Regions from separate parts of the Pelosinus sp. sgz500959 genome, predicted to be linked through region 1. Evidence: riboswitches for the same ligand, from Rfam matches in the RefSeq annotation. Region 1 holds a riboswitch; the other holds the start of a gene.
What was found. A riboswitch is a leader RNA that binds a small molecule or an ion and turns the genes downstream of it on or off. The one in region 1 is predicted to bind S-adenosylmethionine.
Positions count from the first base shown of each region.

Region 2: it holds a riboswitch for S-adenosylmethionine, as region 1 does, so the genes downstream of both, ACAN52_RS02075 (trans-sulfuration enzyme family protein) here and ACAN52_RS20340 (methionine synthase) in region 1, are expected to answer to the same signal.

Region 1 covers NZ_JBGJZL010000020.1:15,529-19,159, reverse strand. Annotated here, with positions in the region: gene ACAN52_RS20345 (homocysteine S-methyltransferase family protein) at 1-1,067, opposite strand, end outside; gene ACAN52_RS20340 (methionine synthase) at 1,075-1,755, opposite strand; SAM riboswitch class I at 2,071-2,175, opposite strand; gene ACAN52_RS20335 (ParA family protein) at 2,526-3,287, shown strand; gene ACAN52_RS20330 (ParB/RepB/Spo0J family partition protein) at 3,280-3,631, shown strand, end outside.
Region 2 covers NZ_JBGJZL010000001.1:470,612-474,242, forward strand. Annotated here, with positions in the region: gene ACAN52_RS02065 (ABC transporter ATP-binding protein) at 1-570, opposite strand, end outside; gene ACAN52_RS02070 (aliphatic sulfonate ABC transporter substrate-binding protein) at 581-1,624, opposite strand; SAM riboswitch class I at 1,932-2,034, shown strand; gene ACAN52_RS02075 (trans-sulfuration enzyme family protein) at 2,131-3,267, shown strand.

The DNA.
Region 1 (3,631 bases):
TTCACATCTAGAATATGAGCTCCAGCCCGAAGCTGCTCTAACGCTTCTTTTTTCACTGACATGAACTGTCCTTCTCGAATATCGGCAGCTAATTGCTTACGACCAGTAGGATTAATACGTTCCCCTATGATAGCCGTAGGTTGACCAGCGCCAATATAGATGGTTTTACTGCGGCTTGTTAAGGCTGTATTTTTATTCAAACATTTTGGAATAGGAAGAATAGGGATAGAAATATTTTTTAATGCTTCTTTCATAGCTTTGATGTGCATAGGGGTAGTACCGCAGCAGCCACCAATATAGCTGGCGCCAGCCTTAGCCAATCGTTTAGCCCATGTGCCCATTTCTTCAGGAGTCATTGGAAAGACTGTCTGTTTATTTACCAGTTTTGGCATTCCTGCATTTGGTTGAATACTAATGGGACAAGTAATAATTTTGGATAATTTTTCAACAATAGTCAATAATTGAGATGGGCCTAAAGAGCAATTTGCACCAATAATATCAGCACCCATTGCTTCGAGTATAATTGCTGCAGTAACAGGATCAGTACCCGTAACTGTGCGTCCATCTTCTTCAAAAGACATTTGACAAATAATGGGTTTCTTCGTTGCTGCTTTAGCCGCAAGGAGGGCAGCACGCATTTCTTGAATATCAATAATTGTCTCAATAATAATCATATCAACATTAGCTTGATCGAGGGCATTAATTTGTTCGAAAAAGACTTCATAAGCATAGTCGAAAGTTAAATCCCCTAACGGCGCAATTAATTTACCAGTAGGACCTACGGACCCTGCGATTTTGGTGTGGGGGCCGCATGCCGCTCGAGCAGCATGAACAGCAGCCACATTGATTGCAGCGACCTTATCTTGTAGGCCATAATGTGTTAATTTGATACGATTGGCACCAAAGGTATTGGTTTCGATAATATCAGCACCACTATCAACATAACTTTTATGTATTGCTGTTATGGCTGCTGGTTGCTCAATATTCCACAATTCAGGGCAGGCACCTGTTGGCAAACCGGCATCATGTAGCATAGTTCCCATAGCACCATCAAAAATATAAATCATAGTTATTTCAATCCTTTCTAGCCAGACAATTTATTTGTGTACATTGAGGGCAAGTTGTATCTTGATACATGTAGCCAACGTTTGTATCATGCTGATGAGCAGTAATTCCAATGACTGCAGTAATTGATTTACGTGGTAATAACATACACGATTCTGTAACTTTTAAGTTAATAGCATCTCCATTGGCTAAATCTAAAATAAGAGGTTGTACAGTAATATCCCATCCTCCATATCCAGGGCTAAAACGGGGGAGGGTTAGATAGCCTTGGCGCATAGCTTGATTTTTTATAAAATCACATACTTGATCGGCTGCTACTTCGACGGCTGTTGTACCTGCGGCGTCTAGTAACAAGCCTGATGTATATTCACCATTGGAAAAATAGTTACTGACTTTCTGTTCAAGCTTTGGACCGATCGTTAAACCTATTACTGCAATCTGTATAGCTTGAGACAAATAATTAATAATTTTAGGTGCGTGTAATGTAAGGGGAGGAGATCCCATAATTGTAGCGGTATTCGCATCATAATCATATATTTGCCATGTGGCCTGAGGCTGAACTAGAAGATATGATTCTGTACAAGCTTGGTCAATTAATTCAGAAGGAAATTCCGCATATTGATCTAAACCGGAATAACGTTTTATCTCACTAAGATTGAGAGGTTTTAAAGCTGGGTTATAGACTGGCATTGTATTCCTCCTCGTATTATTTTTTATAGCTATTTTAGTCAGTTTATCAAAAAAATTTCTTAAATAATGATTAGATTTTCACTTCATATTATAAGTACATTTTATCAGTTTACTCTATTCTTGAAAACAATAACCAGCAGTTTCAAAAGAGATATTTTTTGCGTAATCAGAAAGTATAGCACTTTCTTGATTACAAGTAAGAGCAACTAAGACTTTGGTCTGCGCTAAGGCTTGACCAAAGTCAAGTTTTCTTTATACAAAAAATAAGCCCTATTCCTTGAGGAAAGAGGCTTATTTTATATAAACTATTCTTTCCTCTTATCTTTCAGAATGATGAGACTCTGCTGGACTTAGCACCATTTGCATTATGCTGGTTGCTGGGTGTCATAGGGCCAGTCCCTCGACCACTCTCGATAAGAGAACAAATGATAAAATTTTAACTTATAATAAAGCAGAATGTCATAAATGTCAATGTTTTTATAAATAAAAAATAGATGATCTTCTTGATGTTAAGTAGAAAGGATTTAGTTTATATTGGCAGTTGAAAGTGAGGTAAATAGAGGTTTTTCTTTATACTAAGGCTTGAGATTAGAAAAGTTTACTTCAAAAGAAGGGTTTTTACTAGGACTTCTATTTATCCATGCTATTTTCGGCAGGAAATGTTATTGAGAGTGTGGAATGACTAAAAATATCAAATATTTCGTGGCTGGTGGCTATTAAGATAATAAGGGCTAGATTTGAAATATAAATAAGAAGATGAGGTGAATTGATTGTTAAAGGTTATTGCAATTGCCAATCAAAAAGGTGGCGTAGGTAAAACAACGACTTCTGTTAATTTGAGTGCCTGTTTAGCTGAGTTAGGCAAAAAAGTATTACTAGTTGATCTTGATCCCCAAGGTAATTCTACGAGTGGTTTTGGTTTCGATAAAACCAAAATTAAACAATCTATTTATGATATTTTAGTTAATGACATACCAGCAGAAAATGTTATTTTAAAAACCCAGATTGAAAATTTGATGCTTTTACCAGCGACAATTCAATTAGCAGGTGCCGAAATAGAATTGGTGTCAATTATGTCAAGAGAAACTAAACTTAAACGGGTGTTGGATAATGTCAAATATAACTATGAGTATGTGATTATTGATTGCCCTCCATCTTTAGGATTATTGACAATTAACGCCTTAACGGCAGCTAATTCTGTATTGGTGCCTATCCAATGTGAATTTTATGCATTAGAAGGTCTCTCTCAATTAATGAATACTGTAACACTTGTGCAGAAAAATTTAAACCCAGCATTGTCTTTAGAAGGAGTCGTGTTAACCATGTTTGATGCACGAACAAATTTATCAATTCAAGTTGTTGATGAAGTTAAGAATCACTTTCGTCATAAAGTATATCAAACAATTATTCCTCGTAATGTCCGTCTTAGCGAAGCGCCGAGTCATGGTCAACCCGTAATCAAATATGATCCTAAATCTAAAGGAGCACAGGTATATTTTGATTTGGCAAGAGAGGTGATCGATCATGAATAAAACTCAGCGAGGTCTCGGGCGGGGGCTTGATGCATTATTTTCAGGTGGTAGTAATGGTGAAGAACAACCCATTATAAATAATATTCCCATCGAAAAAATAAGTCCTAACAAATTTCAACCACGGCGTGTGTTTGATCCAGAGGCACTCACTGAACTAGCAGATTCCATCGCGCAATATGGCATATTGCAACCAATTGTTCTTAGAAAAGTATTAAATGGTTATGAAATTGTTGCTGGCGAACGTCGTTGGCGAGCTTCTAAGCAAGCTGGTATGAATGAGATCCCAGCAATCGTTAAAGAATATACTGATGGGGAAATGACTGAAATCGCACTCATTGAAAATA
Region 2 (3,631 bases), on a different contig from region 1:
GACAAAGATAATATTCTTTTTTGTTTCAAGCCAAATTTGTTGGAGTTCAACCTGGAGAATACTCTTCGTCTGACTATCAAGAGCTGCAAAGGGTTCATCCATCAAAAGTACTTCTGAATCAAGAGTTAAGGCTCTCGCCAGTGCAACTCGCTGCCTCATTCCTCCAGATAATTCATGAATGAAACAATTTTGAAACCGAGTTAAATGCACCATTTTAAGATACTTCTCTGCTTTTTCTCGCCGCTCAGCTTTTGGAATTCCGGCAAGTTTCATCCCAAATTCAACATTATCAATGACTTTAAGCCAGGGAAATAAGGCGGCCTCTTGAAACATGACAACACGATCAGGACCGGCCTCTTTCACCTCGTTACCATTACAAATTACTCTACCCGTTGTGGCCTGTTCGAGACCAGCAATAATATTGAGGAGCGTGGATTTTCCACACCCTGATGGTCCCAAAATGCAAACAAATTCACCTTTATGAAACTCAACATTAATGTTATGGAGAGTATTGATCTTATCGGTTTTTGTGATAAAACTTTTACTTACATTCTCTACAATGACACTCATCCATAGCACCTCAATTTTCTATTTCTTTTAGCCCTTTTTCTTTTAGCACTTTATTTAAAATTTTAAAGTTAAACAAATCTTTAAGGTCTGGAGCTGCTTTAATAAACCCTGCATCTAAAGACAACTTTACAAAATCAACTACAGAATCTTTTTCTGGATCATTGGTCACTGTTAAGCGTTTAAAAGCATCATCCAAGATTTGTTTGGCCAAAGGTTTACCTGTTAGCTCTTTGATTTGTGCATTTATACTTTCTTTTGCTTTCTCAGGATTTTGATTAATATAAGATGTTAACTCAACATGAGTTCGAAGAAATTTTTCAATGAGTTCAGGATGTTCTTTAATAAATTTCGTATTGGCAACAACAACAGCTGTCGTATAATTCCCATCACGCCACACTTGTTTTTGATCTAACAATATATTCGCTTTGACTTCACTCACAAGACGTGCTCCCCATGGTTCGGGAACAAGAGCAGCATCAATTTCGCCTTTATCAAGTAAGGTTTTTATATCAGGATTATCCGCTTGCCTAACTTCTACCGTACCACCTTTGGTCGTATCCTTTAAGCCATTTTCCTGTAAAATATGGCGCAGAGATAAATCTTGGGTATTGCCGAATTGGGGAACAGCAACCTTTTTACCACTTAATTCTTTTACATTCGTTAACACTAAATCTTTTCTTGTAATTAAAATGGCCCCTGCATCTGTTGCTCCTGCAATAATCTGCAAATCACCTTTCGATTTCGTATAACCATTAATCGCAGGACCAGGTCCGATATAACCGATATCTACTTCACCAGCAAATAGAGCTTCAATTTCTGCAGGACCCGCATTAAATGTTTTCCATTCAATGGGATTTGATTCTCCTAATGCTTTCTGAAACTCACCATTGGCTCTGCCCACAAGGGCTTGAGAATGAGTAATATTAGGGAAATGAGCAATCCTAACTTTCACATTTTTGTTTTCTGCCGTATTCGTAGAAGTAGAGCATCCGCTTATTCCCCCAGCTACTGCAACAACCAGTGCCACTATAAGTCCAAGCTTTACAAATTTCATTTTCATCGTCCTCCTTATTACTTAATTTTTAATAAAATAAAAAAGACTAAGAGTATCCGCCCTTGAATAGGACATACTCTTAGCCTTTGGTTTTCCAATCGGCTGTTTTATTTAATTTTTCTGATTGTACCATGATAACTTTTACGTGTCAATCTATTTTGATTAAGAAATTTTATATACTAATACAAAAATTTTTAACTCCAAACATCAAAAATGCGATATTGAAGTTAATTTCTTTAATACAACTTATATATATAAATATTGACATCATATCACTGATTATGATATTATCATTAAAAAATTAAACTTCTTATCCAGAGTGGTCGAGGGACTGGCCCTATGACACCCGGCAACCGGCAGCAATGTCACGGTGCTAACTCCAGCAGGATGATAATCCTGAGAGATGAGAGGAAGATGTTGCAAGTTCGCAAACCTCTTTCCTCGAAAATCGGAAAGAGGTTTGTTTTTTTACTATTATTTTACGGTCATATAATAAGGAGGTTTCTATGAATCTACACTCGAAAATTGTTCATATTGGTGTCTGTACTGATGAAAAAACAGGTGCAATTAGCACACCGATTTATCAATCGGCAACATTCCGTCACCCTGCCCTTGGTCAAAGTACAGGTTTTGACTATACACGTAGTCAGAATCCTACTCGCAAGGTCTTAGAAGAAGGAATCGCTACCCTCGAAGGCGGCAGCTTAGGACTTGCTTTTGCTTCAGGTATGGCCGCTATTACGGCATTATTGATGATTTACAAGACAGGTGATCATTTAATTGTGATTGAAGATTGTTATGGCGGTACTTACCGCGTCATCGATAAAGTTTTTAACAATTTTGGTTTAACAGTCACCTTTGTTGATGGCAGCCATCTTAACGAAATCGTGGACGCCATCACACCTTCAACAAAAGCAATTATCGTTGAAACACCAACCAACCCCCTCATGAAAATTGTAGATATCTCTGCAGTTATAAAAGTTGCCCAACCTCATGGTATTCATACGATTGTTGATAATACTTTTTTAACCCCTTATTTTCAGCGTCCTCTTGAACTAGGAGCTGATGTGGTCATTCACAGTGGCAGTAAATACTTATCGGGACATAATGATTTAGTTTGTGGACTCATCGTAGCAAAAGATCTTGAACTTGGTGAACGCATTCGTTATATACAAAATTCTACTGGTGGTATCTTAGGTCCAAATGACAGCTGGCTACTCATTCGCAGTATTAAAACCCTAGCTATACGAATGGAAAAACATAATTCCAATGCCTTAGCCGTCGCAAAATGGCTCCAAAAACATCCAAGAGTGGTGAAAGTTTATTATCCAGGTCTTGATGATCATCCTGGAAAGGCTATACATGACCGTCAAGCATCTGGTTATGGCGGTATGTTATCTTTTGTTGTCGATGATGCAAAATTAGTTCCGACCATATTACGTGAGGTTAAGCTCATTCGCTTTGCGGAGAGCCTTGGTGGAGTAGAATCCCTAATTACATTACCCGCTGTACAGACCCATGCCGATGTGCCTGTTGATGTGCGGAATCGTCTAGGAATCTCGGGCTGTCTGCTTCGCTTATCTGTGGGCATTGAAAATGAAGACGATATTATTCAGGATTTAGAGCAAGCCTTATCTCTATAAGTTGCTGCCTTTAAACTTTGACTTGGTGATTCCTTGAATCTTCCACTCATTTTATCAGCCGCATCGGCGTCCAAGATTTCCCCAAAAAGTTAAATTCATTTTCACAATAAGTCTAAAAAACACCTTGACAACGATCATCTTAACTGTTACAATACGTTAAAATACATCCTTATTATCATCTATGATCAGGAAGAGTATACAATACGAAGAGGGTTTCAGCGAGCCAATGACAGTGAAAGTTTGGCACTACTCGGTATGTAGAATGGGCCTGTGAGATACAGTCTGATCCACAAATTGTGGGGTAGGCGCTGTCGGGATTCTTCCGCCGTTATCAGGAAGCAGGTATCGGATATCATGTATCCCG